Regions from separate parts of the Sphingobium sp. VMM genome, predicted to be linked through region 1. Evidence: riboswitches for the same ligand, from Rfam matches in the RefSeq annotation. Region 1 holds a riboswitch; each other region holds the start of a gene.

Region 1 (7,567 bases):
CCCCTCTCCAGAATATGTCCACTATGTGGCGCTGTGGCGCCCTATGTGGGTATATGGCTACAGGAGTGGCGGGCCGATGCCAAGCGGCTTTGCTGGCCCTGCGGAACGGGCGGTGACGCGACAGGCAAATCTCCTACGAAGTTCACAGTGTCGTGCGCGGATTCGAGCGAAATGCGCCGCAAACGCCCCCATGACGCGCCTGCCACGCGACGGCGACGCGTCGGTCGGGTCATGATGCGGGTCATCCCGACGCGTCGCCGACGCGACATCCAGGCGACAGATCAGCGCTGCTGATGCGCGTGAACGGAGGGAGGCATGGAGGGGGCGGGCCATCCGACAGGATAGATCAGAGAAAGGCCGAGTAGGAAAGCGGGTGTCCGGAAGCGTCCCGCGCGTCATCGGTGTCGGTGCGGACTGAGGGCCATGCTTGCAGGCAAGCTACAAAATTATTGGGACAATTGCATGTCCAGGCCAAGCAAGCTGGCAAGTTTGAAGGTGGCGAACAGCAGGCCGACGAGCAATAGCGCCAGGATCGCGCTTATCTTGCCAACGGCGGTCAGGACATCGCCTTTCCGTGCCTTCCTGTCCTGATCATAATGCCATTTGACGGCAAAGAACATGCCGGTGCCGAGGACCGCAATCTTGAATATTATGAATATGACAGGGAATGAATCCATCACCCAAATTATTCCGGTGTAATTCTTGAAGCTAATGATTTTTTTACGTCGCTGGAACGGTGGCGAACATTGGACATAATGCCCGCCCTCGATCGAGGCCGCTTTCAGTGTCAGACCTGACCCGCTGGTGGAAAGCGAGGATGTGCCCCTTCAGCGCACCTTGAAACTATATGTGCCGCTGACCGGCTGATGGTCATTGCCCATCACCGTCCATTGAAGATCATAGCTGCCGGTCGGCAGGGCGCGGGGCAGGGTGATGACCAGGCCCTTGCCATCGGCGGCCGCGGCGGTGGTGAAGCCCTTGATCGGCATTGGCGGATGATCGGCCATGCCCGGCATGCCGGTCATGGTGAGCGTGATGCTGCTATGGTCGGCCTGCAGCGCTTCGGAAAAGCCCAGGGTCAGCCGGGTCGGCTTGGCAACGCTGGCATTGGCGGCGGGGTTGGCCGCAACGAGCTGCGGCTTGGCGAAGGCGGCGCCGGGCAGGGCGGTCAGCACAAGGGCAGCAGCGATCAGGGGCAGGCGGGGCATGGCAAACTCCGAAAAAATGCGCGTCTTGCAGGGGAATACGCATTGTCCTGTCGCATCCCTCACGCGCCGCGCTATTTTGTTCGAGGGATGGGCCGGCCGGATGCGTATCGTCAGGCAGGACATGAAGGACGGGACGATGGACGATCTGGATGACATGCTGGCCGGGCTGCGCGACGCGCCGGCGGCGGCGCGCTTCGACGGGCTGGAGGCTGCGGTGATGCAGGGGCTGGACCGCCGCCGCGAACGCAGCGTCGCGCGGCGCAGCCTGATGCTGGCCGGCGTGATGGCGATCGGCATCGGCTGGATCGGCAGTAGCGTGCCCGCGCAGCCGGCGCAGGCGGCGCCCGGCCCGCTGCTGATCGGCATGTCCGACTATGCGCCCTCGCGCCTGCTGGAGCGATAGGCATGGGCAAACGCTATTGGCTGGTGGCGCTGGTCGCCTTTGCCGCGGCGCTGGCCGCCGTGCTGGTTGCGCGCACCTGGCTCGCGCCCGCGCCGCCGGTGGAGAATGAAGTTCATGCCCTGCTCCATGATCGGCTGACGCTGGACGCCGGCCAGAAGCAGCGCATCGCCGATCTGGAAGCCGCCTTCGCCCAGCGCAAGGCGGCGCTCGACGCGGAAATGCGCGCCGACAATCAGCGGCTGGCCGCGGCGATCGCCGCCGAACATGGCTATGGCCCGCGCGTCGCCCAGGCGGTCGACCGGTCGCACCAGGCAATGGGCGAATTGCAGAAGGAAACATTGAAGCACATCTTCGCGATGCGCGGCGTGCTGCGGCCCGATCAGGCCGCGCTGTTCGACGCCGCCGTCGTCAAGGCGCTGACCCAGCCTGCCGGGTGATAGCCGACGATCCCGATGATGCCACGCTGGCGGCGCAGGCGCTGGCCGGGCGGCAGGCGGCCTATGGCGCGCTGATGCGGCGGCACCGCGATGCCGTCTATCGGCTGGCCCGCGGCCATGTCGGCGATGCGGACGCGGCAATGGACATCGTGCAGGAAAGCTTCGTCGCCGCCTTTGCGTCGCTGGCCCGCTATGATGGACGCCGGCCCTTTCGCGGCTGGATCGCGCGGATCACGATCAACAAATGCCATGACTGGGCCCGCCGCCGCGCGGTGCGTCGCTTTTTCAGCTTCGCCCGGCCGATCGAGGACGCCGCCCATGTCGCCGACGCGGCGCCCGATCCCGAGCAGGCGGCCCAGTCCCGCGCTGGCGTCGCCCGGATCGAGGCGGCGGTAGCGGCGCTGCCGGTGGCGCTGCGCGAGGTGGTTTTGCTGCGCGGGATCGAGGGCATGAGCCAGGCCGAGGTCGCGGCGATATTGGCCGTCAGCGAAAAGGCGGTGGAAACCCGCCTTTACCGTGCCCGCCGGCAATTGCAGGAGATGTTGAGGGAAAGCGACGCGAACCGCGTATAGAGCAGCATGACCGACCTGCCTTCCCTCCCTGTCGACCGCCGCAGCCTGATCCGGGGGGGCGCCGCGCTTGCACTGGCGCAGGCCTTGCCCGGCTGGGCCGCCACCGGCACGCAGGACGCGGCGCAGGGCGCGCTGTCGGGCGAGGCGATCGCGCTCAGCATCGGCGACGGGCATTTTGCGACCGGCGGCCGATCGGCCCATGCGATCAGTGTCAATGGCGGCACACCGGCGCCGCTCATCCGCCTGCGCGAGGGGCAGCATGTCAACATCGCCGTCACCAACCGGCTGAAGGAGGATAGCTCGATCCACTGGCACGGGCTGATCCTGCCCTTCCAGATGGATGGCGTGCCCGGCATCAGCTTCCCCGGTATCGCGCCGGGCGAAACCTTCACTTATCGCTTCCCGGTGCGGCAGGCCGGCACCTACTGGTATCACAGCCATTCCGGCATGCAGGAGGCGATGGGCCTTTATGGCCCGATCATCATCGATCCCGCCGGCGCCGATCCGGTGGCCTATGACCGGGAGCATGTGATCCTGCTCGCCGACTGGAGCCCGGTCCATCCGCACAGGTTGCTGCAACGGCTCAAGCAGATGGGCGGCTATTACAACATGCAGCGCCAGACGCTGGCCGGGTTGCTGGCGGGGAAGGATCAGGCCCTCAAGGACCGGATCGACTGGGGCGCGATGCGCATGGACCCGACCGATATTTCCGACGTCACCGGCGCGACCTACAGCTATCTGGTGAACGGCATGGGCACGGCCGAAAACTGGACCGGCCTGTTCGCGCCGGGCGAGCGGGTGCGGCTGCGCATTATCAACGCGTCGGCGATGACCAATTTCAATGTTCGCCTGCCCGGCCTGCCGATGACCGTGATCCAATGCGACGGGCAGGATGTGCAGCCGGTCGAGACCGACGAGTTCCAGATCGGCATTGCCGAAACCTATGACGTGATCGTCCAGCCCGGCGAAGCGAAACCCTATGCCCTGATTGCCGAGGCGATCGACCGGTCGGGCCTGGTCCGCGCCACCTTGGCGCCGCAGGTCGGCATGGTCGCGCCCGTGCCGGCCCGGCGCGCCCGGCCGCTGCTGGGCATGAAGGATATGGGCATGGACATGGGCGGCATGGATATGGGCCATGGCGGCGTGATCGACCTCAGCCAGCCGGCCAATGAAAGCATGTCCGGCCACAGCATGAAGATGCGCGACAAGTCGGTCGCGCCCGGCGTGAAAATGGGGCCGGGCGTCGCCACCCTGTCGCCGATGCCGGCCGATCGCACCGCCGACCGGCCGACGGGGCTGGAGGATGTCGATCATCGCGTGCTGACCTATGCCGATCTGCGGTCGCTGACGCCGAACAGCGACCTGCGCACGCCGACCCGATCGCTCGACATCCACCTGACCGCGAACATGGAACGCTATATGTGGTCGTTCGATGGGGTGAAGCTGTCCGAAGGGGCGGAGCCGATCGCCTTCCGCCATATGGAACGGGTGCGCGTGACCCTGATCAACGACACGATGATGCCCCATCCCATCCATCTGCACGGCCATTTCTTCGAACTGGTGACCGGCGAGGCTGCGCATAATCCGCGCAAGCATACGGTGAATGTGCTACCCGGCGGCAAGGTGAGTTTCGACCTTACCGCCGATGCGCTGGGCGACTGGGCGTTCCACTGCCATATGCTGATGCACATGCATGCCGGGATGATGCGGGTCGTGACGGTCCGCCACGAGGAGGACGCGGCATGAAGCTGATCGCGCTCCTGCTGCTCGCCGCCGCTGCGCCGGTGCAGGCCCAGACGATGGATCATAGCCAGATGGACCATGGAGCGATGGGCCACAGCATGCCCACCACCGACGCCGCCATCCCGCAAGGCACGGCCCCGCCGGTGCCGACCGACCATGCCGCCGACGCGCTCTATGACCCCGCCGCCATGGCCAGCGCCCGCGCGGCGATGATCGCGGAAGGGGGCGGCATGACCTATTCGCAATGGATGCTCGATCGGCTGGAATATCGCGCCGGCAAGGGCGCGGATGGCTATGCCTGGGAAGGCGAAGGCTGGATCGGCGGCGACATCAACCGCTTCGCGGTCAAGAGCGAGGGTGAGGGGACGGTCGGCGGATCGCTCGAACGGGCCGAGGTGCAGGCGCTCTACAGCCGGGCGATCGACCCCTGGTTCAACCTGCAGGCGGGCGTGCGGCAGGATTTCGGCGAAGGGCCGGACCGCAGCTATGCGGTGATCGGCATCGACGGCCTGGCGCCTTACTGGTTCGAGGTCGGGGCCGAAGCCTTCCTGTCGACCAGGGGCGACGCCCATCTGCGGCTGGAGGCGAGCTATGACCAGCGCATCACCCAGCGGCTGATCCTGCAGCCCGCCGCCGAGTTCAATCTGGCGGCGCAGGCCGTGCCCGAACTGGGGATCGGCGCCGGCCCGTCCGATATCGAGCTGGGGCTGCGGCTGCGCTACGAGATTGCCCGCGAATTCGCGCCCTATGTCGGCGTCAATTGGGAACGCAAGCTGGGCGACACGGCCGACCATGCCCGTGCTGCCGGCGATAGGCCGTCGGCCACCAGCCTAGTGATCGGCCTGCGCGCCTGGTTCTGAGAGGCGCTTGCAGCCCGCCTGATATTCGATTATCGATCCCGCCGATCCTGCGCCGCACGGCATGGGATCATGATCGCGCCGGTGTCCCGAAAGGGGCTTAATAGGGAATGCGGTGCGGACGGGTGACTGTCCAAATCCGCAGCTGTCCCTGCAACTGTAAGCGGTGAGCGCGATGTACATGTGCGGACGGCAGAATGACCGATCCGCCAGCCACTGGGCCGGACGCTAAATCCTGCGAGGCCTGGGAAGGCCGTGCATCAAGCGATGACCCGTGAGCCAGGAGACCTGCCGGCGTCTGGTCGCTCTTGCCTTGGTCCAGGGGATGGCCGCGGCACGGTAACTTCCGTCTGAGCGACGAACGAGCGGCTGGGGCCGCTGCGACAAACGCGCGTCGGTTGCCCATGGGCGCCCGGCCGGCGCGTGTGTCGGACGTTCGCGCGCGTGCCGCTCGTGAAGGTTGCCCCCGCCCGTCGAACGCGGCGCCGGATGGGGGAATATATGAAGTCCATTATCGTTTCGCGGGCCGCCTTGGCCCTTTCGCTCGCCTTTGCATCGCCGGCTCTGGCCGACGAAGGAGAAGGCGACAGCATCGTCGTCACCGGCACCAGCCTGGAAGAGACGCTGCCGCAGCAGCTGTCGCGCTATGGCCATGCGATCGAGATCGTCACCGACACGCAGATCCGCGATGCCGCCGCGATCGATACCGCCCGCGCGCTCGAAGGGGTGCCGGGCCTGTTCATCCGGTCGCAGTCCGGGCCGTTCAGCTATGTCGACATTGCGTTGCAGGGATCGCGCACCAAGGATGTGCTGTGGACGATGGACGGCATCCGCCTCAACAACCGCCTCTATGGCGGCACCTCGCCCAACGACACCATGGCCGCCAGCATGATCGAGCGGATCGAGGTGCTGAAAGGCGGCGAAAGCCTGTTCTACGGCACCCAGGCGGCGGCCGGTGTCATCAATGTCGTCACCCGCGACTTCAGCGATGATCTGGGCGGCCAAGTCAATGCCAGCCTCGACAGCTTTGCCGGCACTAGCCTGGATGGCTATGTTCGCGGCGCGATCGGCCAGCATCGCTTCGTGGTCTGGGCCAATCGCAGCCAGTCGGACGGCTATCGTCCCTATGACGTGATGCAGCCCAGCGCCACCGATCGCGCGCGCGGCTATGATCTCTGGTCGGCGGGCATCAAATATCAATATGATATCGCGCCGGACCTGCGCCTCAACGCGCTCTACCAGCACACCAAGGCCGATCTCGACAATATCAGCGCGACCCGGACGAAGGAGAGCCGCAACGACCGCAATGAGGAAGTGGCCAGCCTGCGCCTCGATTATACCGGCGAGGATGGGGTGCAATTCTTCCTCAAGGGCTATTTCCACGACTGGAAGACCGCCTATGTCCAGATCCGCAACCCCATTCCGGCGGGGCCGCCGCAGGTCATCTACCCGGCCGGCACCTTCTGGGGCTATCAGGATTATGGCGGCAGCGCGGTGGTGCAGCTCAACATGCTGCGCGGCATCGACACGCTGATCGGCTATGATTTCCAGAGCTTCAACGGCCGCGACGACGTCCTGCTGATCGCGCCGACCGATGAACAGGTCCATGCCGGCGTCTTCCAGCTGCGCACCAATGACGAATTGTCGAGCAAGGGACGGATCGCCGCGGGCCTGCGCTACAACAAGGCGAAGGGATCGGAAAAGACGATCTGGAACGTCTCGGGCCGTTATGATGTGAGCGAGGCGCTGTTCGTGGAGGCCAATGGCGGCACCTCCTTCGTGCTGCCCGACGCCTCGCAGCTCTATGGCAATGATCCCTGTTGCGAGGTCGGCAACCCGAATTTGAAGCCCGAGGAAAGCCTGAACCTCAACGCCGCGCTGGGTGGCGCGCTGGCGGGCGGGGCGATCCGGTGGAAAGCGACCTGGTTCAACCGGCGCATCACCGACCTGATCGACACCACCTATGATGATCCGGCCTTTCCGGAAGGCACCTATATCAACGTCAGCGACAAGGTGCGGGCCAGGGGCGCCGAACTGGAGCTGAACGCGAATTTGACCGGTGGCTGGGGCCTGTCGGCCAGCTACACCTGGTCGCGCGTCCGCAATCAGGGCAGTTCGGTGCAGCGCGATCGCAATCCGGAACAATATGGCCGCGCCGCGATCGTCTATGCGCCGCAGACCGGCCACTTCGGCGCCAATCTGTCGGCCAATTGGGTGGGCGATGTCTGGTCGACCGCATCGGGCTTTGGCCGGATGAACTATGGCAATTATGCCGTGGTCGATGCGGGCGCGCATCTGTGGCTGGATCAGGCGCGGCGCAACCGGTTCGGCATCAATGTCGAAAATC
Region 2 (7,567 bases), on a different contig from region 1:
GATATCGATCCTGACGCCGGTCGGTGCCGCGCTGATCGGGATGCGGGCAGGCAATGCCATATTGTGGCCGGACCGCGACGGCCATTTGCGCGACATCATGGTGGACGAGGTGGTTCAGGCGCAGGCCTGAACCACGTAGGTCAGCGCTTTGTCAGCCCTGCGGCGGGGTGGTTTCGCCCACCTCGTCGCTGTCGAGGCCGTCGTCCAGGGTCAGGCCGTGGCGCAGCAGCATCGGGATGTTGGCGCCGGCGAACACGACCGAGACGATGGTGACGCCCCAGACCTTGACCGCGAGCCAGGTGTCGAAGCTCATCGTCCGGCGCATCAGCTCGTTGGCAACCGCCATGAAGACGAAGAAGAAGGCCCAGTTGCGCGACAGCTTGCGCCAGCCTTCCTCGGTCAGCCCGTCATAGGCGGCCTGGAGCAGATATTTGAGCAGCGGCTTGCCGCGCAGCAGCCCGGCGAACAGCATCAGCGCGAAGAAGGCGTAGATGATGGTCGGCTTCAACTGGATGAAGCGCTGGTCGTGGAAATAGATGGTGAGGCCGCCGAAGAACAGGATCAGCAGCGCCGAGAGCCACAGCATCGGCGAGACCCGGCCGAGCTTCACCTTGGAGATGATGACGGCGATGACGATCGCGGCCATGAAGGCGGCGGTGCCAAAGCTCATGGCGGTGATCGGATTGCCCGCACCCCAGAACCAGCCCGCGCCCTTGTAGCTCAGAAAAAAGACCAGCAGCGGCCCGAAATCGAGCGCGAGGCTGAGGCTGCCGCCATGGGCGGGCTTCTTGGCGTCAGCGGGCATAGGCCGTCCCCGCGATCGCGCGTGCCATGTCGCCGGCATCGAAGGGGCGCAGATCCTCGATCTTTTCGCCCACGCCGATGGCATGGATCGGCAGGCGATATTTCTCCGCCGCCGCGACCAGCACGCCGCCGCGCGCGGTGCCGTCCAGCTTGGTCATGACCAGGCCCGTGACCTGTGCGGTTTCCTTGAATACTTCGATCTGGTTCAACGCATTCTGTCCCGTGGTGGCATCGAGGACCAGGACAACGTCGTGCGGGGCGGCCGGGTTCAATCGGCCGAGCACGCGGCGCACCTTGGCCAGTTCGTCCATCAGTTCGGTCTTGTTCTGCAGGCGGCCGGCGGTGTCGACGATCAGCACGTCGATGCCGGTGACCGTGGCCTGCTTGACCGCGTCGAACACGATGCCCGCGGCGTCGCCGCCTTCCTTGCCGGCGACGATGGGCACGCCGAGGCGTTCTGCCCAGACCTTCAATTGGCCGATCGCGGCCGCGCGGAAGGTGTCGCCCGCCGCCAGCATCACGCCATAATCCTGTTCCAGGAAATTATTGGCGAGCTTGGCGATGGTGGTGGTCTTGCCCGATCCGTTGACGCCGATCACCAGGATCACCTGCGGCCGCGGAAAGGCCTCGATCTCGAGCGGGCGGGCGACCGGGGCCAGCACCTTCTCGATCTCCTCCGCGATGATCTCGCGCAGATATTCCTCGGTCAGTTCCTTGTTGTAGCGCCCCTCGGCGAGGCGATCACGAACCCGGCCGGCCATGGCCGGGCCGAGATCGGACATGATCAGGGCTTCCTCGATCTCGTCGAGGGTCTGGTCGTCGAGCGCGGCCTTAGTGAAAAGGCCGGTCAGATTCTCGCCGAGCTTGTCGGATGTGCGCTTGAGGCCGCCGAAGAGGCGGTCGCGCCAGCTGGTGCCGGTGTCAGTCATTATTGCGCCTCTTGCGCGATCAGCGCGCCATTCTCAAGGCCGCTGATGCGGGCCGCGACGATCGTGGAGGGGGGCTGGGGCGTGGTGAAGCGCACCGGCGCGAAATTTTCCGCATGGCCCGACAGGCCGTTGCGTTCGACCAGCACCGACTGGCGGGTGCCGACCAGGCGAGCGAGCCAGGCGTCGCGCTGGGCCGCGCAGGCGTCGCGCAGCAGTGCGGCGCGCGCCTTGATGGTGGCGCGATCCAGCTGGGGCATGCGCGCGGCCGGCGTGCCCGTGCGCGGCGAATAGGGGAAGATATGGCCATGGACGATGTCGCAATCGGCGACCAGCGCCAGGCTGTTGGCGAACATGGCCTCATCCTCGGTCGGGAAGCCGGCGATGATGTCGGCGCCGATGCTGATGTCCGGGCGGGCGGCCTTCACCCGCTCGACGATGCGCACCGCGTCGGCGCGGCTATGGCGGCGCTTCATGCGCTTGAGGATCATGTCGTCGCCGGCCTGTAGCGAGAGATGCAGATGCGGCATCATCCGCGGCTCATGGGCGATGAGGTCGAACAGCCGCTCGTCAATCTCGACACTGTCGATCGAGGAAAGGCGCAGCCGGGGCAGGTCCGGGACATGCTTGAGCAGTCGTTCGATCAACTGGCCGAGCGACGGGCTGCCGGGCAGGTCGGGGCCATAGCTGGTGACGTCGACGCCGGTCAGCACGATCTCGCCATAGCCCGCATCGACCAGCTGCTTGGCCTTGTCGATCACCGCGCCGGCGGGGACGGAGCGGCTGTTCCCCCGGCCATAGGGGATGATGCAGAAGGTGCAGCGATGGTCGCAGCCATTCTGCACCTCCAGAAAGGCGCGGGCATGTTCGGCAAAGGCGCTGGCCATGTGCGGCGCGGTGTCGCGCACGGCCATGATGTCGGAGACATTGACCTTATCCGCCACCGGGGCGAAGGCGGCGGCCTCCAGCTTCTCCCGGTTGCCGATCACGCGGTCCACTTCCGCCATGGCGGCGAAGGTCTGGGGTTCGGTCTGGGCGGCGCAGCCGGTGACGAGGATGCGGGCGTCGGGGCGGTCTCGCCTGGCGCGGCGGATCGCCTGCCGGGTCTGGCGCACGGCCTCGGCCGTCACGGCGCAGCTGTTGACGACGATCAGGTCGTCCTGTGCGCCGGCCATTTCGCGAATAGCCTCGCTCTCCGCGATGTTGAGCCGGCAGCCCAGGGTGATGATGTCGGGACCAGCCACGGTCAGAAGCGGTCCCAGTCCGCCTCGCCGTCGAACACATGGGTGGCGGGGCCGGTCATGCGGATCGTGCCGCCCGGCGCCCAGTCGATCTCCAGGTCGCCGCCCGGCAGGCTGACCGTCACCGGGCCGACCATCAGCTTGCGGCGGATCGCGGCGACGGCGGTGGCGCAGGCGCCGGTGCCGCAGGCGCGCGTAAGGCCGGCGCCGCGTTCCCAGACGATCAGGTGAAGATGTTGCGGGCCGACGACCTGCGCGAAATTGACGTTCACGCGGGCGGGGAAGAGCGGGTCATGCTCGATCAGCGGGCCGAGCCGTTCGAAATCGACAGCGTCCAGATCCTCGACGAAGAAGATCACATGCGGGTTGCCGACATTGACGGCGGCCGGCGCGGGCAGGTCTTCCCAACTCGCGCTCATGGTCAGCGTGTCCATCGGATAAGCGAGCGGGATCGCGTCCCAGTCGAAGCGGGGCGCGCCCATGTCGACGCTGGCGCCGCCGTCCACGCCCTTGGCATCGAGCAGCCCGGCCCTGGTGCGGATCAGCACATCCTTGCCGACGAACAGCGGCACGCAGCGCGTGGCGTTGCCGCAGGCTTCCACTTCCGAACCGTCGGAATTGAAGATCAGCATCGACACGTCGGCCTGATCACCGGGGTCGGCATCGCCGATGACGATCAACTGGTCGCAGCCCACGCCGGCATGGCGATCGGCAATGGCGCGGGCGCGCGCCTCCGTCATCGCGACCGGCGCTTGGCGCGCGTCGATCACGACGAAATCATTGCCCAGACCATGCATCTTGGAAAAGCGGCTCATCATGGCGCCGCATTTAGTGTGGCGGGGCGGAAAAGGCGAGTCTTGGCTGTGCGGGCGCCGCTATTGCGGGGAAACGCGAAAGCCGACGAGCATGGCGCGTACAAAGGGGATGGCTTGGCCTTCATTATCCTTGCCAGCTTCCAGAGTTAAGGCGCTGGCCTGGGTGCAGGCTACATCGACCAGTTTTGCCTCATCTGGTTTGACGCCCTGGCAATGGGAGACATGCCCGGATGTGTCGACCTTCACGACGATACTGGCAGTTGTTTCGCGCGCGCCATCGGGCAGATTGCTGACCTGTAATCCCAGATCAACGGGTGGTGCGGCAGAGCGTTCGGAGCCCGCCTTGCCCTGGCCATTGGAGCGCCACCACCTGACACGGCTGTGCCATTGGCTGTGGATGGCGCTACCCGTTTCGTCCGTGGCATGCGTGAACTTCGCTCTTGCCAGTATCAATGCGCAGGTTTTCCGATCCAGGGCAGTGGAGCCGCTAGATTGGGTGATGTCGCATCGTATCGCTTGACCATTGGGCGCGATCAGCAATGCGAAAAATGTAGTGCCCTCACCCTGTGGTCGCTTGTCGTCAGTAGGATAGTCCAGCGAAGTGACCCAATCCCCCGGATAATTGGCTGGTGTCGCGTTCACAAGCGCGACGGCATGGATCAGTACCGATACGATTCCCATCATTTCCCCTAAAGCCGACCCTCGCGGCATCCCCAGACCAGACTAAGGGTGACCGATTGGAAAGACTAGCGGTCAAGCGCCCCCGCCAATGATTGCGGCATAATCCTGCGGATCGACATTGGCGCCGGAGATGACGAGGGCGGTGGCGCCGTCGGTCGCTGGGGCGAGGCCGGCAAGCATGGCGGCGAGCGCGACCGCGCCGCCCGGTTCGACCACCAGCTTGAGCGTGGTGAAGGCGAAGCGCATCGCGTCGCGCACCTGATCGTCGCTGACGACCAGACCGCCTGCGAGCAGGGCGTGGTTGATCGGGAAGGTCAGCGCGCCGGGGCTGGGCGCCAGCAGCGCGTCGCAGATGCTGCGCGCGTCGGGCGAGACGCTTTCGCGCGTGCCGCTGGCGAGCGAGCGGGCGGTATCATCGAAACCGGCGGGTTCGACCGCATAGACGCTGATGTCCGGGCGGGCGGCCTTGACCGCCGTGGCCGTGCCCGCGACCAGGCCGCCACCACCGCAACAGACGAGAATCTGCGTGAGGTCGGCGCCGGCGGCCTGCGCTTGCTCCAATATCTCCAGGCCGATCGTGCCCTGGCCGGCGATGATGAAGGGATCGTCGAAGGAGGGAACCAGCGTCGCGCCGCGTTCGGTGGCAAGGGCGGTGGCGATTTCCTCGCGGCTCTGGGTGAAGCGGTCATAGGGGACGACCTCGGCGCCCAGCGCGCGGGTGTTGGCGGTCTTGATCGCCGGCGCATCGGCCGGCATCACGATCGTGGCGGGAATGCTGAGCAGGCGCGCGGCAAAGGCGACGCCCTGGGCATGATTGCCCGAGGACCAGGCGACGACGCCCGCCGCGCGTTCCGCAGCGTTCAGTCGGGCGAGGCGGTTATAGGCGCCGCGGAACTTGAACGATCCGCTATGCTGGGCCCCCTCGAACTTCACCAGCACACGCCGGCCGCAGAGATCGTTCAGCGCGGCATTCTCGATCAGCGGGGTGCGGACCGCCGCCGGCGCGATCAGCCGCGCGGCATCGGCGACGTCGGCGGCAGTGATGGCAAGCGAATCGGACATGTCGGCTCCTTCGGTAAGAGGCCCCTGCATAGCCGCCCGCCGGCGCCGCGCAACGATCCGCCGGGGCGATCCTGGCCCGCTTGGCAGGGCTTGTGCTTTGGCTTATGGGGGCCGCGCGCCGGGGCGGTCAAAAGCCCCGGACGCGCATGATCGCGCCGGTGCCCGCAAGGGCTGAAAACGGGAATGCGGTGCGGGGGGCGCAGCCCTTCCAAATCCGCGGCTGTCCCTGCAACTGTAAGCGGTGAGCGCGATGCGCAGGGTTCCCAGGCTCTTCAAAAGGGGAGGGCCGGAACCGGCCACTGGACCGCCAAGTCCGGGAAGGCTGGCGCATCGCTGCCCTGACCCGCGAGCCAGGAGACCTGCCGGCGTCTGGTCGCTCTTGCCCTGGCCCAGGGGATGGCCATGGCGCGGTGTTTCCGTCGAGCGACGCCCATGGCGGCCGGGGCCGCATCGGTGCGTGGGGCGGGGCGCTGGCGTCTTCCCGATCCTCACGCAGCGACCGCTTGTGCGGACGCCCCGGTTCCAAATCGACGGACGCCGGGGGACGATAAAATGAAGATGTTGGGGATTTCGCTGATCGCATTGCTGGCCGCTACGCCGGCATTGGCCCAGGATGACGATATCGTCGTCACCGCTTCGGGCATTGCGCAGCCGCGCGACGAGGTCGGCCAGGCGATCACGGTGATCGATGCCGACACGATCAGGACGCGCCAGGCGGTCGATGTCGTCGACCTGCTCGCCACCACGCCGGGCGTCCGCTTCAGCCGCAACGGCTCCACCGGCGGCGTGACCGGCGTGTCGCTGCGCGGGGCGGAGACGACCCAGACGCTGGTGCTGATCGACGGGGTCAAGGTCAACGACCCGAGCGGCATCGGCGACGGCTATGATTTCGGCCATCTGCTGACCGGCAATATTCGCCGGATCGAAGTGCTGCGCGGCTCCAACTCGGTGGTCTATGGCAGCCAGGCGATCGGCGGCGTGGTCAATGTGATGACCGGCGCGCCGAGCGAGGGTTTCGAGGTCAATGCCTCGGCCGATTATGGCTATAGCGACACGCTGAATGCCAAGGCCGATGTGTCGGGCACGCGCGGCGCGGTGTCGGGCGGCGTCGGCGTTGCCTATTTCAACACCGACGGCATTTCCTCGGTTGGCCGGTCGTTCGGCGGCGTGGAGAAGGACGGCTATGAGAATATCGCCACCAACGCCAAGCTGAAGATCGCCTTTTCCGACAGCCTGAGCCTCGACCTGCGCGGTTACTATATCCATGCGGATCTCGACTATGACAGCTTCTTCGGCGCGCCGGCGGACAGCAGCGACGTCAGCAAGCTGGACCAATATGTCGGCTATGCCGGAATCAACCTGGCGCTGCTCGACGGCAAGCTGACCAACCGCGCTGCCGTCACCTGGCTGCGCAACGATCGCGACTATTATTTCGTGCGCGGCACTGACCCGGACTATGGCTATTCGGGCACCAATCTGCGGTTCGAATATGAGGGCGTCTATGCCCCGGTGGATCAGGCCAAGCTGATCTTCGGCTATGAGCATGAGCGGCCGGACTATGAGTATTTCGGCTTTGGCGACATAGCGAGCGCGAAGGCGAACATCGACAGCGTCTATGCGCTGGCGGTGGTGAAGCCGCTTGCCGGCCTGGCCGTCACCGGCGGGCTGCGCCATGACGATCATAGCCAGTTCGGCGGCGCGACCACCTTTGGTGCCAACGCCAATTACACGCCGAACGCCGGCGCCACCAATATCCGCCTCTCCTATGGCGAGGGGTTCAAGGCGCCGTCGCTCTATCAGCTCTACGACACCTATAGCGGCAACAGCGCGCTGCGGCCGGAACGGTCGAAAAGCTATGATATCGGCTTCGACCAGAGCCTGGACGGGGACAAGGCGGTGCTGTCGCTGACCGCCTTCCGGCGCGATACCCGCAACCAGATCAATTATGATTATGCGACCTACACCTATGGCAATCTGGACCGGACCCGCGCCAAGGGCGTGGAAGCGACGCTGACGCTGAAGCCGGTCGAGGCGCTGA
Region 3 (7,567 bases), on a different contig from region 1:
CCGAGGAGACGACGACGACCCGACGCCCCTGCGCCGCCAGCTCCAGCGCATGGGCCGCCCGGTCCAGTTCCACCCGATTGTCCGAAGGATGCAACGCCAGCCCCGCACGCGGCGCGACCCGCGCGACATAGGGGATATAGCCCACCACGTCGGTCGCGGCAGCCAGCGCGGCGTCGACCTCCGGCGTCACCAGCGCTTCGTCCCCCGGCCCGAGCCCCGCGATCGCGATCCAGCCGCCCTCTCCCTCCGCAAGACTCATGGCCGGCGCCCCTGGCCGTGGATCAGCAGGATCGAGAAATAGGGCGTCACTCTGTCGACATCGGCCAGCCGGGTCACGCGCTGTTCCGGCATGGCGGCATGTTCGACCAGCCATGCTTCATCGCTGCGCCCGGCCGCCGCCACGGCACGGCGCAGCTTGGCGAGGTGTCGGCCGATCTTCATCACTACCAGCGCGTCGGTATCGCGGATGCGGCGGACCAGCTCCTCTTCCGGCAGGGTCGCCATCGCGACGGTCAGCACATCGTCACCCCAGGTGATCGGCAGGCCGGTCGCATTCCAGGCGCCCGACATGCCCATGATTCCGGGGACCACCTCGACCGGGACCAGCCCCGACAACCGACTGTGCAGATGCATGAAGGAGCCGTAGAAAAAGGGGTCGCCCTCGCACAAGACGACCACATCCTCGCCCGCCTCCGCAATCGCCAGCAGCCGGTCGGTGCAGTCGGCATAGAAGGCGGCAAGACAGTCATTGTAGCGCGAGTCGGTGACCGGAATTTCGGTCGTCACCGGATATTCCATCGCCAGTTCGATCGCATCGTCCCGCAGCATGCCCTGCGCGATGCGGCGCGCCTGGCCCGGTCGGCCGGCCTTGCGGAAATAGGCGACATGCCGTCCCCCCCGCACCAGCCGGTCGGCGCGCACGCTCAGCAAGTCCTGCGCGCCGGGGCCAAGGCCCACGCCATAGACGGTGCCGCTCATTCCGCGCGGCTCGCCAGCGCATTGATCGCCGCGACCGTGATCGCGCTGCCACCCAACCGCCCGTCGACGACGCAGCAGGGGACCGGCTGCGCCGCCCATAAAGCGGCCTTGGATTCCGCCGCGCCGACGAAGCCGACCGGACAACCGATGATCGCCGCCGGGCGCGGACAGGCCGGATCTTCCAGCATGTCGAGCAGGTGGAACAGCGCCGTGGGCGCATTGCCGATGGCAACCAGTGCCCCGTCAAGATGCGGCCGCCACAGTTCCAGCGCGGCGGCGGACCGGGTATTGCCCATCGCCCGCGCCATGTCCGGCACGGCGATCTCGTGCAAGGTGCAGAGCACGGCATTGTCGGCGGGCAGGCGCGCGCGCGTGACCCCTTCCGACACCATGCGCGCATCGCACAGCACCGGCGCCCCTGCGGCCAGGGCCTGCCGCGCTACCGCTGCAAAGCCCGGTGAAAAGCGGATATGGGCCGCAAGGTCCACCATGCCCGCAGCATGGATCATGCGCACGGCGACCGGCTCCTCCTCGGCAGCAAAGCGCCCGAGGTCGGCTTCGGCGCGGATGGTGGCGAAGGACTGGCGATAGATCGCCGCGCCGTCCCTCTCATAATCATGGGGCATCAACAGGCTCCGAAATGGGCAAGAAGGTCGGTGGCGGTGAGGTCAGGACGGACGGGCGCCGACCCTGCGCGGGCATGGAAGGCAAGGTCGTAGCGCCCGTCCCGCCCCGTCAGCACGATGTCGGCCGGCATCGAACAGGCACAGCCCTTGGCGCAGCCGGAGACATGAAGACGGCCCGTCACATGGGGCGCCAGTTGGCAGGCGAGGTCGCGGCTCTCCACGCTCGCCTGCGGGCAGGCAGGCGCGCCGGGGCAGGCCTCCACATGGATCAACGGGTCGGCAGCGTCGGCGGACAGGCCGGGCAGCTGTCCTTCGGCCAGCAGCATGCGCCACGGGGTCAGCCGCATGGCCGGCGCGTCGAGAAGATGCCGCGCGTCGATCCGGCCAAAGGGAAGACCATAGGCCATGCCGCCATCCCATGCGCCGGGCATCAGCCGAGCACGCGGCGACGCCGCCTCTGCCGTGCCCGTTGCCCAATCCGGCAGGGGCGCATCATGCCGGGCCATGCGCCCCACGCGCGCGCCGTCGCTCTCCACGAACCATCGGGCGAGCGCGAGCAGCGCATCCACTTCGCCGCCGCTGTCCACCGGCACGCCTTGTGCCCGCCCCTCCGCACGCAAGATCAGGCCGCCATCGCGCGCCCGTTCGATGCGAAAATCCCCCGCTTCGCTGGGCAGGAGCGGCGCGGCGCCGGCATCGATCACGAAGCCCATCTTGCCCGGCAAGTCCGGTAGTTCGTCCAGGCGATCGAGCAACTGACTGGCGATGCGATGGCTGTCGTCGCCTTCGCGCCAGTCCGGCGCGACCATCATCATGCGCGCGCCCTCGCGTCGGGCATCGCGGTCCACCAGGCCAAGGTCGAGCAGCCGGTCGAGCAAGGGGCGCCAGCTTTCGTCGCGCACGCCGCGGATCTGGAGGTTCGCGCGCCGGGTCATGTCGATCAGGCCGTTGCCATGGGCGATCGCCGCTTCGCCCAGCGCCGCCAGATCATCGGCCGAAAGACGGCCAAGGCGCGGCTTCACGCGCACGATCAGCCCGTCGCCCGCCGCCATCGGGCGCCAGGCATCGGGACACCAGCCCCGAACGGCCGGCCCGTGGGCCACAGCATGGTTCGCGGTCGCCCTATCACTGCCCGCGCCGGTCTGGCTCACAGGCAAATCCTCCGCGCGCCGGGACGCAACCAGGCGGGGCTTGCCGGCATCGCCGGTCGGCGCGAGGCGGCAGGCAGGCGCGACAGGCGCCCGACACCACGCGGCCGTGCAGCCCCAGCCACACGCTTCGCCGCCCAGACGGAAGAGAGACCGTCCCATGACCAACCCCTGGGTCAGGACAAGAGCGACCGAAACGCCGGCAGGTCTCCTGGCTCGCGGGTCGTTGCGGGATGCACGCCTTCCCGGACGCTCTGTCCAGTGGCTGCCCTCATGGGCTTGTGCATCGCGCTATCCGCTTACAGTTGCAGGGACAGCCACGGAATAAGGGGCCAGGCCCCCGCACCGCATTCCCGATTAAGTTCCTTGCGGAACACCGGCGTCAGTTATGCAATGCACCAGCATGAACCGGCGCATCGATGATGCCCTAGTCGAAACATCGGGCTTCGCCAAGACATGGAATGTGTATCGGCAGTCCCGCTGCCGGCTCGACGCCCAAGGCATACCGACGGAGGATGCCGAAACGGAAACCGGAAGCAAGGAAAGCGACGCGGCGTCGGATACCGAAATTATGGCTGGGGCGGCAGGAGCCCCAGTCAAATTCTCACGCCCTACAAGGCCTTGAAAACGCTGGCGTACAGCCAACGGCTGCACACCCTGTTGCTACAGCGTGTTGGCACAATCGACAACCCGGATTTTTCGCTCTCCAGCCACATCCTAGGCGCATCAAGCATCAAGCTATTTGCACCACTGTGACAGAGGAACTCGCGCAGGAGGGTAAGGTCAAATGGCCAGCTCGCATGAAGCTGCCGTTCGCGTAGCAACGGGCTATCCCCCTATAATGAACCGCGCCGGGTTTGCCGGAGGCTCCAACTCCTGAGAAGGTGGAGCCTGTATGAGCAAGACAACGAACAAGTTTGCGCCGGAAGTCCGCGAGCGCGCGGTGCGTATGGTGATCGATCATGAACGTGATTACCCCTCTCGCTGGGCAGCGGTGGTTTCGATTGCGGAGAAGATCGGCTGCGTTCCGCAGACGCTGCATGAGTGGGTGAAGAAGGCTGAGGTCGACAGCGGCAAGCGCGCGGGCGTCCCGACCGAGGTAGCCGACAAGATGAAGGCACTGGAGCGCGAGGTCCGCGAGCTGCGACAGGCCAATGAGATCCTGCGCCAGGCATCGGCATATTTTGCCCAGGCGGAGCTCGACCGCCCGTTCAAGCGATGATCGCGTTCATCGACGATTACCGCGATGCCTATGGGGTCGAGCCAATCTGCAGCATCCTGTAGATCGCCCCATCCACCTATCACGAGCGCATCGCACAGCGGCCTGATCCGTCGACTCCTCTCGCATTCCCGGCAAGGCCGCCCCCGCCCCTGCGGGATGCACACGGAAAAAGATCTGGAAACCACTCTGCTGGGGCCCGTCCTGCCTGACCGGACGTGTGGCGATTGCATGATCTACGGTACCGTTCTCACCGTAGACACGCCTGATTTCAATAAGCCGGCCGGCTCCGCATGTGCTCACCTTGCCGCCGACCGATGCAGCATTGACGCCGTGCGCCCGCACGTTTTCCGGACCTGGTGCTGCGCCGGCAATGCCGCAACAAGCGGCGCTGCATTTCCTCCTCCCTGTCAGACGAGTGCTACGCCAATCCGAAATTCTGGAACGTCAGCGTCGGCTTTGTGCTGAGGAAGGCGACCTGGACCATTGCCTGGGAGCCGGAGCCGTCGGGGTCGTAATATAGCGCGCCGGTCGATTTGTTATAGACGAGATACTGGTCCGGTGCGGTTGCCGCGGTTCCGGCATAGAAGGCCGATGACGGCAGGCTTCCGCTCGGCATCGAGGCAAAGGCGGTGAAGATGCCGCGCGCGAAAACGAGCATGTCCTCGCCCGGCGTAAAGTCCTTCACCGTGTCGCGATCGGCCGATACGGTCAGCGAATCGAACAGGAAGCTGTCCGACCCTGCCCCGCCGGTCAGCTCATCAAGGCCAGCGCCGCCGACCAGCAGATCATTGCCGTCATTGCCCTGCAGGAAGTCGTTGCCTTCTTCGCCATAGATGCCGTCATCGCCGCCCATGCCAACGATGAGATCGCCACCCAGGCTGCCGCGCATCAGGTTGTTGCCGCCATTGCCGGTCAGGGTATTGGCGAAATCATTGCCGACCACCGCGATACTGGCCGAGCCGGTCTGCGTCAGCTTTTCGAGATTGTCTTCCATCGTAAAATCGACGCTGGCATAAGCAATGTCGGTGCCTTCGCCATAATATTCGACGATCCGGTCGCCCAGATTATCGACATAGAAAATGTCGTTGCCGATGCCGCCATAGAGCATATCGGCGCCACCAGCGCCGTCGAGCGTGTCATTCCCCGAACCGCCGTAGAGGATGTCGCTGCTGGCATTGCCGGTCAGCACATCGGCCCCGCCCAGCCCGTTGATCGTCCACAGATCGTTGGTGGCAGCGGTGAAGATATTCACGCCATTGTCGCCGATAAAATATTTCGGCTCTGGCATGTTGTTGAGGCCGATGGTGAAATTCGATTCCACATAGGCCCCCTGGCTGTCGGTCACGCGGCCGACCACCTGGTAGGAGGTCGCCGTTTCATAATCGAGCAAGCTGCCATTGGCGACCGATATCAGCCCCGTTGCCCCATCCACCGAAAAGCGTCCGCCCGCCGTGTTGGTCAGGCTGAAAGTCAGCACATCGCCGCTATCGATGTCGCTTGCGCTCAATGTGCCTATGGTCGTGCCGTTGGCCGCATTTTCATTCACCATGTTCCCGGTCAGCGCCAGCGTCGTCGGCGCATCATTGGCGCCCATCACCGTCAGCGTCACGGTGGTGCTGGATTGCATGCCGGCATTGTCCTTGACCGTATAGGTGAAGGAATCAGTGACGCTCTGCCCGACGGCCAGTGACTGATAGGCCGAACCGGACGCATAGCTGATCGTCCCGTTCGACAGGGTCAGCGCGACACCGTTGGTTGTGGTCGCCGGCAGGGCTTGCAGCATCAACACATCGCCCGGATCGGGATCGACATCATTGGCCAGCAAGGTGGCCGACGAGAAGGTGGAGCCGTCCTCCGATACGCTGACAATGTCGGCATTCGCGGTGGGGGCGTCATTGACGCCGGCCACGACCACGCTCACCCGCCCGGTCGCATCGACCCCGACGGTGTTGACGACCTCGTAGGAAAAGAGTGCCGTGCCGCTGAAATTGGCATAAGGGGTGAAAACGATATTGCCATCGGTATCGAGGCAGATCGTGCCGCCGGAAATCGCCGATGCACCGACCAGCGAGATGGGCAACCCCTCCGCATCGACATCATTGGCGAGCAGGGTCGAGGCGAGGATTGTGATGCTCTGATCCTCCACGCCGGCCACGCTGTCCGCCGTGGCGATCAGCGCGGGTGGGCCACCTTGCGGGCCGAGCGGTTCGAACAGCTTATATTTGACCGATGTTCCCAGATTGTCGCCGCCCTGGCCGCTATAATCGGTCCATACCAGCGCGAAGCCGCCATCGGTGCCACCGGCGACCGCCGGATCGGCCTGAGCACCGAGGGATTCAGTATTGACGAGAAATTCGCCACCAATGCGGGCGCCGTTGATGTCGAAAATCTGTCCCTTGATCCCTGCGGTGCCATTTTCTGTGGCCGCGCCGCTATAGTCGGACCAGCTGACCATGATATTCCCGCCAGCCATGACGCTGATGCTGGGCGCCAATTGGCCGCCGGCTATGGTCGTGTTGACCAGTTTCTCGCCGCCGACCTTGGCACCGCTGGCGTCGAATATCTGCAGTTTCAGGCCATAATAGTCATTGTCGCCGCCAACGCCGCTATTATCGGCCCAGACAATGGCGAAACCGCCATTGGCAAGGCCGATGATCGCCTGCTGCTGCTGATTGCCGGCGGTCGTCGTATTGACGAGAAATTCGCTGCCGACCTTGCTGCCACTGGCCGAGAAGATCTGGGCCTTGACCGCGTCCTTGTTGTTGTCGCCGCCCAAAAGACTGGAATCATGCCAACTGACAACGAATCCGCCGTTGGACAGTGCAGCCACCACCGGCGTATCCTGCGCGTTGGCGGTGTTGGTGTTGACCAGCAATTCCGTGCCCAGCCGGTTGCCAGCGGCATCATAGACCTGGACCTTGACCGATGTCGAACTGGCGTCTCCACCCTGCAGGCTGGAATCGGCCCAGGTGATGACGAAGCCGCCCGAGGAAAGCGCGGTGATGGCGGGTGTGCGCTGGGCGTTGGCGGTGGCCGTGTTGACGAGAAATTCGGTGCCGGTCGCATTGCCGCTGGCATCATAGACGCGTGCCTTGATGCTGGACACCGAGGCATCGCCGCCTGTCAGGCTGGCATCGACCCAGCTGACGACGAAGCCGCCTGACGCGAGCGCGCCGACCACGGCGCCGTCCTGGCCGTTCAGGGTCGCGACATTGACCAGAAATTCCGATCCGACCTTGACCCCATTGGCGTCGACGATCTGCGCCTTGATACCGCTGCCGCTGGTATCCGTTCCCTGCGCGCTGCCATCGCTCCACACCATCACGTAGCGGCCATCGGCAAGACCGACGACCGACGCCTGTTGCTGGCTGCCGGTGGTCATGCTGTTGGCAAGCTGTTCGGTGCCGCCGGTATAGCGTTGTTCATTGACCGCATCGGTCAGGTTGAGCGTCACCACCTTGTCGAAGCTGTTGCCGAACGTATCGGTGGCGCGGATGGTGAGGGTCGCCTGAGTGGACGTCTCATAATCCAGCAGCAGGCTGTCCTGCACCACCAGCTTGTCCTTGTAGACCGCAAAGGCGCCGCCGGTGGAA
Region 4 (7,567 bases), on a different contig from region 1:
GCCGTGCGGGGAATGGCGCGAATCCGCGAGCGAACCTTGCTGCTCTGGGCGCTTGCAGGCGGGACGCCGGGTGCATTCGCCGCCCGTCACCTCTTTCGTCACAAGACGCGCAAACAGCCTTTCGTTCGGTGGCTATGGCTGATCGCCGCGGCGCAGGGGCTGGTCCTCGCCGGATGGGCGATGATCTGATTTTTCATTTGTCGGGGGAGAAATGGTGCTGCCGGCGAGGATTGAACTCGCGACCTCAGCCTTACCAAGGATGCGCTCTACCACTGAGCTACGGCAGCACTCTATTTCGTCTCCGTCGCGCCGTGCGCTTCGGAGGTCGCGCCTATGGCCGCCCCATTGCCTCCTGTCAAGGCGGGTTGCGGCAGATAATGCATTTTGCTTATGCGCTTCGTCATGAGCGAGACCCCGGACGAAAAGAAAGCAAGGCTGGCGCAGGCGCTGCGCGACAATTTGCGGCGTCGCAAGGCCCAGAGCCGCGATGTGGCGCGGGAAGGGGCTGAGCCCACCCCCGCGCCGGAATCGTCCAAGGACTGATTCGGATTAGAGCGGCGCGCAGGCCGTCTGGAGCCAGGCCAGCGCCTCGCCGTCGAGCTGCGGGCCGACCACGGCCAGCACCTGCGCATGATAGGCGTCGACCCAGGCGCGCTCGCCCGCGTCCAGCAGGTCGATGGCGATGGCGTTGCGGTCGATCGGCGCGAAGGTCAGGGTCTCAAAACCCAGCATCGGCTTTTCGCCGCCAGTAATCGCCCGTTCCTCGACCAGCACCAGATTCTCGATCCGGATGCCATATTCGCCGGTCTTGTAATAGCCCGGCTCGTTCGAGAGGATCATGCCCGCCACCAGCGGCTCGTCGCCGCCGCCGAAGGTCGCGATCCGTTGCGGCCCTTCATGCACCGACAGGAAGCTGCCGACGCCATGGCCGGTGCCATGGGCATAATCCAGACCCTGCGCCCAGAGATATTGGCGTGCCAGCACGTCGAGCTGGCCGCCGCGCGTGCCGACCGGGAAGACGGCGCGGGCCAGCGCGATATGGCCCTTCAGCACCAGGGTGAAGCGCTGCTTCATCTCTTCGCTGGGCGTGCCGATGGCGATGGTGCGGGTGACGTCGGTGGTGCCGTCGCGATACTGGCCGCCCGAATCGACCAGGTAGAAGCTGCCGGTCTCGATCGGGCGGTTGGTCTTTTCCTCGACGCGATAATGGACGACCGCGCCATTGGGACCGGCGCCGCTGATCGTGTCGAAGGACAGATCCTCCAGCAGCCCGGTATCCTTGCGGAACGCTTCCAGCCGGTCCGAGGCGGAGAGTTCGGTCAGGCCGCCCTTGGGCGCTTCCACCGCGATCCAGTGGAGGAAGCGGCTCAAGGCGGCGCCATCGCGCGCCTGCGCCGCCTTGTGGCCGGCAATTTCGGTGTCGTTCTTGATCGCCTTGGGCAGCACGGCGGGGTCGCGCAGGCTGAGTATCTGGGCGCCACCGGCGTCGAGCGCCTCGAAGATGGCGGCAACGGCCCGCTCGGGGTCGGCGACGACGGTCTTGCCCTTGAGGTCGGCGAGCGCATCGGCAAAGGCGGCGCGGTCATGGATGCGCACCGCATTGCCCAGATGCTTGGCAACCGCCTCGTCCATCTTCTCCGGCGCAACATAGAGGTCGGCGGTGGCATCGGCATGGACGATGGCATAGGCGAGCGCGACCGGGGTGCGCTCGACATCCTTGCCGCGGATGTTGAAGGCCCAAGCGATCGAATCGAGCGCGGAGAGGACGGCGGCGTCCGCCTTCTTCGACACCAGCCAGTCGGCGATGTCGGCGCGTTTCTCGGCCGCATTCTTGCCGGCATAGCGATCCTCATGGACCACCAGCTTGGCGTCGCTGGGCGCCGGGCGATCGGGCCAGACGGCGTCGACCGGATTGGTGTCGACCGCCACCAGCTCCGCGCCCTTCTGGGCCAGCGCTTCGGTGGCCTGCTTCACCCAGGCGCGGGTGTGCAGCCAGGAATCATAGCCGATGCGCGCGCCTTCGATCGCATGGTCCTTCAACCAGGCGGCGATCGAGGTCTGCGGCACGCTTTCATATTGCCAATGGGCGCCGTCCACCTGCTCGCGCACCTGCAGCGTATAGCGGCCGTCGACGAAGATCGCGGCCTCCTCCGGCAGGACCACGGCGCTGCCGGCCGAACCCTGGAAACCGGTCAGCCAGGCGAGCCGCTGGGCATAGGCGCCGACATATTCGCTCATATGCTCGTCGGTCAGGGGGACCACGAAACCATCGAGCTTCTGGCGTACCAGCTGGGCGCGCAGGGCCTTCAGGCGATCTTCATAACTGGACATCGAACTTCCCTTGGATCATTCCGGCCTCTTGCGTTGGCCATAATGCCGACAACATAGAGGGGCCGGCGCGCTTATTCCAGCGCAGCCCCCGTCTGGACCATGGATAGTTAATGACCGATCAAATGCAGCCGCCCCTGTCCCCGCCGATCGCCGAACGCCGCCCGCACAGTTTCGCGCATCATGGCATCACGGTGGACGATCCTTACGCATGGCTGCGCGACCCCGGCTATCCCGACGTCAAGGACAAGGATGTGCTGGCCTATCTGGAGGCCGAAAACGCCTGGTTCGAGGGCGCGATGGCGCCGCACAAGCCCCTGCTCGACACGCTGTTCCACGAGATGAAGGGGCGCATCAAGGAAGATGACCAGTCGGTTCCGCAGAAGGATGGCGACTATATCTACTGGCGCGCGTTCGAGACCGGGGCGCAATATCGCAAATGGTATCGCAAGCCCGCAGCAGGCGGTGACGACCAGCTGATCCTGGACGAACCGGCGCTGGCGCAGGGTCATGACTATTTTCGTCTGGGCGCCATGTCGGTCAGCCCGGATGGCCGCTATCTGGCCTACGCCATCGACACCAATGGCTCCGAACGGTTCGAGGCGCGGATCAAGGATCTCTTTTCTGGCGAGATATTGCCCGAGGTGATTCCCGACACATTGTCGTCGCTGGTGTGGACCAGCGATTCAAAGGGGCTGCTCTATGGCCTGGCCAACGAGAATTGGCGGACCGACAATGCGCGGCTGCACTGGCTGGGCCAGAGCGTCGAGAGCGATGTCGAGCTGTTCCATGAGGAGGATGAGGGCTTCCGCGTCTCGATCGGCCTCACCTCATCTGAAAAATGGATCGTCATCGCGACCGGCGACCATGTCACCAGCGAAGCTTGGCTGATCCCGGCCGACAATCCGACCGCGACGCCGTTGCTCGTCTCCGCGCGCCAGCCCGGCCGCGAATATGATGTCGATGAGCATGAAGGCACGCTCTACATCAAGACCAACGACACCCATCCCAATTTCCGGCTGGTGAAGGCATCGCTCGATGCGCCCGACCAGTGGGATGAGGTGATCGGCGCCGACGCTCATTTCTACCTGACCGATTTCACCCTGTTCAAGACCTTCTACGTCACCGAAGGGCGGCAGGACGGGCTCGATCAGATCGAGCTGCGCGACTATGCGACCCATGCGGCAAAGCGCATTCCGTTCCCGGAAGCCAGCTATTCGGCGAGTCTCGACGACAATCCCGAATATGAGGTGACGAAGCTGCGCATCGGCTATGAATCGATGGTCACGCCCGACACCATCTATGATTATCATCTGGCAACGGGTGAGCTGGAGATACTCAAGGTCCAGGAAATTCCCTCGGGCTATGACGCCAGCCGCTACGCCACCGAGCGGCTGATGATCCCGGCGCGCGACGGGACGCAGATTCCGGTGTCGATCGTCTATCCCGCCGACTTCCCCCGCGACGGCAGCGCGCCGCTGCACCTTTATGGCTATGGCGCCTATGGGCTGGCGATGGAGCCGGGCTTCTCGACCAGCCGCCTGTCGCTGCTCGATCGCGGCTTTGCCTTTGCCATCGCCCATATTCGCGGCGGCGACGATATGGGCCAGCAATGGTATCTGGACGGCAAGCTCGACAAGCGCACCAATACCTTCACCGACTTTGTCGATGTCGCGAAGGGGCTGATCGATCTTGGCTATTCGGCCAAGGGCAGGATCAGCATTTCGGGCGGATCGGCCGGCGGCGAGCTGATGGGCGCGGTCATCAACTCCGATCCCGACCTGTGGGGCGCGGTGGTGGCACATGTGCCGTTCGTCGACGTGCTCAACACCATGCTGGACGAAACGCTGCCATTGACGCCGGGCGAATGGCCCGAATGGGGCAATCCGATCGAGGATGAGGCCGCATTCCGCACCATACAGTCCTATGATCCCTACACCCATGTCAGCGCCCAGGATTATCCGCCGCTGATGGTGACCGCCGGGTTGAACGACCCGCGCGTCACCTATTGGGAGCCGGCCAAATGGGTGGCGAAGCTGCGCGCGACCAAGACCGACAAGAATATCCTGCTGCTCAAGACCAATATGGGCGCGGGCCATGGTGGCAAGTCGGGCCGGTTCGAGAGCCTGCACGAGACCGCCGAGGAATTTGCGTTCATCCTGTGGCAGCTGGGAGTGGAAGGCTGATGGCGTCGAGCTTCACCAAGCAGTTCACCGCGCAGGCGCAGCATATCGATGTGCTGGGCCATGTGAACAATGCGGTGTGGGTGCAGTGGATGGAGCAATTGTCGGTCGAACATTGGATGACCGATGCCGACCCGGCCCATGTCGACGCCTATATCTGGGTCGTGACCCGGCATGAGGTCGATTATCGCGGCAATGTGGTCGAAGGCGATGTCGTGTCGGGCCGCACCTGGATTCCGGAAGGACCGCGCGGCGCGCGGTTCGACCGGCTGATCGAGTTCACCGGGCCGGACGGCAAGGTGAAGGTGTCGGCCAAATCCACCTGGGCGATGATCGACAAGGAAAGCGGCCGGCTGATGCGGGTGCCGGCCGAAGTCGCCGCCAACTTCATCGAGGACTGAGTCGGCCCAGCCTCAGCGGGCGCTGACGGCCTGGGAGAGGGCGCGGGCCGCCTGCACATAGGCCGGTCCGCCGCACACGGTCCAGGCCTGGGGCAGGCTGATGCGCGCTATGTCGCGCAGCACCGGATGATGCAGCATTTCGGTGCCCTGGTCGGTGATGCGGTCGGTGGCGCTCTCGACGATCAGATAGTCGGGCCGGGCGGCGACCATCTCCTCCAGGCTGACCTGCGCGATCACCGGCTTGCCAAGGTCGGCGGCCAGGTTGCGCAGCCCCGCCCGCGTCATCAGGTCGTCGACCAGCGTGCCGGTGCCGGTCATGTAGCCGCGCCGCTGATAATAGGCCGCGACTTTGGGCTTCGGTGCGCGGGGCAGGGCGGCAAGCTCCCGGTCCATCCGCGCGATCATCGCTTCGCCCCGGTCGGCATGGCCGATCGCCTGCGCCACCGTGCGGATCGACGCGACGATATCGGCATAGCTGTCCGCGCTTTTGAGGTCGACGGCGGGATAATGCTGGGCCTTGAGGATCGCGATCGCCGGGTTGCGCCGCGCCGGCATGCCGATCACCAGATCGGGATTGGTCGCCAAAATCTGCTCGGCCGATCCGTCGAGGATGGGCAGGCCGCGGGTCGCGGCAGCCACTGCCGACATCTGCCGATCGCCGGCATTATGGGTCAGGCCGGCAATCTGGTCGCGATCGGCCAGCGCCACCAGCAGCTGGTCGGCGCACAGGTTGAGCGACACGATCCGTTGCGGACGTTTGCTGGCATTGGCAGGCTGGCGAGCGGTGGCCGCCCATAATGTGGCGCCGCCGATCAGGGCGATCACCAGGGCGATCATCCCCTTGCCGGGGCCGATGGGGGCAAATATCCGCATGGCCACCTCCCTTAGCCGGCGCGCTCCGCCAAGCAAGGAAGATTGACGCTCCAGTCGGGCTCGCCTATCGCCCGGACTGCGACAGGTTCCCCGGCAACGGGGATGAAAAGGGAATGGGGTTCAAGACCCCGGCTGCCCCTGCAACTGTGAGCGGCGAGCCTTTGTGCCACATGCCATTGGGACCGCAAGGTTCTGAGAAGGCGGCATGAATCAGCGATGACCCGTGAGCCAGGAGACCTGCCGGTCGCGGTCGTCCTTCGCGCGGACAGGGTGTGCCGAGCGGACGGGGGTGAACCCGCGTGGCGACAGGTGGACCGCAAATTGCGGGGACCATGTCGCGCCCGGCCGGGCACCGATATCGTCCCTGGGATGCGGTCCCTCGTCCGGGGGCTTATGTGTTCAAATATCTGACTTTCTGTTCTTTCCTTCTCTCCACCACCGCTTTCGCCGAAGAGGCGCAGCAGGCACCATCGCCCGATGCCGCCGCCGATGCCGGGGCATCCTCGATCCTCGTCACGGCGACCCGCCTCGCCACGCCGGTGGATCAGGTGCCGGCCTCCGTCACCGTGCTCGACAAGGCAGCGATCGACCGGGCGCAGGATCTGGGGGTCACCGAATTGCTGCTGCGCACGCCGGGTGTCAGCATCTCGCGCAATGGCGGCTATGGCACGGCGACGTCGCTGCGTATCCGTGGCGCCGAGTCCGACCAGACCGTAGTGGTCATCGACGGGGTGAAGCTCAACGATCCGTCCTCGACCGGCGGCGGCTATAATTTCGCCAATCTGCTGGTCGGCGACGCCTCGCGCATAGAAGTGCTGCGCGGTCCCCAGTCGACCCTGTGGGGCAGTCAGGCAATCGGTGGCGTCGTCAATGTCGTCACCGCCATGCCCGAACAGCCGCTGGAGGGTAGCTTCGATATCGAGGCGGGGTCGCGCGACACGGTCAGCGCCCGCGCGGCATTGGGTGGGAAGACCGGCCCGGTCAGTTGGAGGATCGGCGGCCAGAGCTTCACCACCGACGGTATTTCCGCGATCAGCCCGGCCTTTGGCGGCAAGGAGAAGGACGGCTATACCAACCGCAGCGTCACCGGCCGGGTAGAGGTTGCGCTGGCGGACGGGATCAGCGCCGATCTGCGCGGCTATTATTCCGATGGTAAGGTCGATTTCGACGCCACCAGCGCGGACAGCCCCGCCTATGGCACCAATTGCGAATTTGTCGGCTATGCCGGCCTTAACGTCGCACTGCTCGACGGCCGCTTCCGCAACCGTTTCGGCTATGGCTATACCGACACCGATCGCGACAATTACGACCCGCGCAACCCGCGCAAGCAGACGTTCGACGCGGCGGGGCGCAACCAGCGGCTGGAATATCAGGGTAGCTTCGCGATCGCCGACGGCTGGACCGCGCTGTTCGGGGTGGAGAATGAGAATAGCCGCTTCCGCAGCGTGTCGCCTTCGGCGTCGCTTTCGGTGCCGATTTCCGATCCGGCTCGCGGCAAGGCGGAGATCACCAGCGTCTATGGCCAGCTCAATGCCCAGCCGATTACGGGCCTGACCCTGACCGGCGGGCTGCGCTATGACGATCATGATCGCTATGGCGGCCGCACCCTCTTTTCCGCCGGCGGCGTCTGGGCGCTGCCGACCGGGACGGTGCTGCGCGCCAGCTATGGCGAGGGGGTCAAGGCGCCGACCCTCTATCAGCTCTTTTCCGAATATGGGAACCAGGCGCTCGACCCCGAACGCGCCAATGGCTGGGAAGCGGGCGCGGAGCAGCGTTTCTTTG

What was found. Region 1 has a riboswitch for cobalamin ahead of ACUCV3_RS04130 (TonB-dependent receptor plug domain-containing protein). Riboswitches for the same ligand answer to the same signal wherever they lie in the genome.
Region 2: it holds a riboswitch for cobalamin, as region 1 does, so the genes downstream of both, ACUCV3_RS18465 (TonB-dependent receptor plug domain-containing protein) here and ACUCV3_RS04130 (TonB-dependent receptor plug domain-containing protein) in region 1, are expected to answer to the same signal.
Region 3: it holds a riboswitch for cobalamin, as region 1 does, so the genes downstream of both, ACUCV3_RS21175 (cobalamin biosynthesis protein CobG) here and ACUCV3_RS04130 (TonB-dependent receptor plug domain-containing protein) in region 1, are expected to answer to the same signal.
Region 4: it holds a riboswitch for cobalamin, as region 1 does, so the genes downstream of both, ACUCV3_RS17620 (TonB-dependent receptor plug domain-containing protein) here and ACUCV3_RS04130 (TonB-dependent receptor plug domain-containing protein) in region 1, are expected to answer to the same signal.

What each region holds. Positions count from the first base shown of each region.
Region 1 is NZ_JBXGSI010000002.1:360,997-368,563, reverse strand. Features, by position in the region: gene ACUCV3_RS04165 (hypothetical protein) at 447-677, opposite strand; gene ACUCV3_RS04160 (copper resistance protein CopC) at 828-1,208, opposite strand; gene ACUCV3_RS04155 (hypothetical protein) at 1,309-1,611, shown strand; gene ACUCV3_RS04150 (periplasmic heavy metal sensor) at 1,614-2,048, shown strand; gene ACUCV3_RS04145 (RNA polymerase sigma factor) at 2,045-2,620, shown strand; gene ACUCV3_RS04140 (copper resistance system multicopper oxidase) at 2,627-4,366, shown strand; gene ACUCV3_RS04135 (copper resistance protein B) at 4,363-5,223, shown strand; cobalamin riboswitch at 5,286-5,530, shown strand; gene ACUCV3_RS04130 (TonB-dependent receptor plug domain-containing protein) at 5,722-7,567, shown strand, end outside.
Region 2 is NZ_JBXGSI010000015.1:45,649-53,215, reverse strand. Features, by position in the region: gene rnk (nucleoside diphosphate kinase regulator) at 1-130, shown strand, start outside; gene ispZ (septation protein IspZ) at 152-805, opposite strand; gene ftsY (signal recognition particle-docking protein FtsY) at 795-1,733, opposite strand; gene mtaB (tRNA (N(6)-L-threonylcarbamoyladenosine(37)-C(2))-methylthiotransferase MtaB) at 1,733-2,974, opposite strand; gene dapF (diaminopimelate epimerase) at 2,977-3,789, opposite strand; gene ACUCV3_RS18475 (energy transducer TonB) at 3,847-4,470, opposite strand; gene ACUCV3_RS18470 (threonine ammonia-lyase) at 4,540-5,529, opposite strand; cobalamin riboswitch at 5,669-5,910, shown strand; gene ACUCV3_RS18465 (TonB-dependent receptor plug domain-containing protein) at 6,082-7,567, shown strand, end outside.
Region 3 is NZ_JBXGSI010000019.1:63,236-70,802, forward strand. Features, by position in the region: gene cobJ (precorrin-3B C(17)-methyltransferase) at 1-259, opposite strand, end outside; gene cobI (precorrin-2 C(20)-methyltransferase) at 256-978, opposite strand; gene ACUCV3_RS21170 (precorrin-8X methylmutase) at 975-1,604, opposite strand; gene ACUCV3_RS21175 (cobalamin biosynthesis protein CobG) at 1,604-2,656, opposite strand; cobalamin riboswitch at 2,937-3,148, opposite strand; partial or broken gene ACUCV3_RS21180 (transposase) at 3,648-4,033, shown strand; AL1L pseudoknot at 3,929-4,045, shown strand; gene ACUCV3_RS21185 (beta strand repeat-containing protein) at 4,393-7,567, opposite strand, start outside.
Region 4 is NZ_JBXGSI010000014.1:13,254-20,820, forward strand. Features, by position in the region: gene ACUCV3_RS17585 (DUF1294 domain-containing protein) at 1-189, shown strand, start outside; tRNA gene ACUCV3_RS17590 (tRNA-Thr) at 213-287, opposite strand; gene ACUCV3_RS17595 (hypothetical protein) at 403-543, shown strand; gene ACUCV3_RS17600 (aminopeptidase P family protein) at 550-2,331, opposite strand; gene ACUCV3_RS17605 (S9 family peptidase) at 2,442-4,514, shown strand; gene ACUCV3_RS17610 (acyl-CoA thioesterase) at 4,514-4,912, shown strand; gene ACUCV3_RS17615 (ABC transporter substrate-binding protein) at 4,925-5,785, opposite strand; cobalamin riboswitch at 5,852-6,044, shown strand; gene ACUCV3_RS17620 (TonB-dependent receptor plug domain-containing protein) at 6,181-7,567, shown strand, end outside.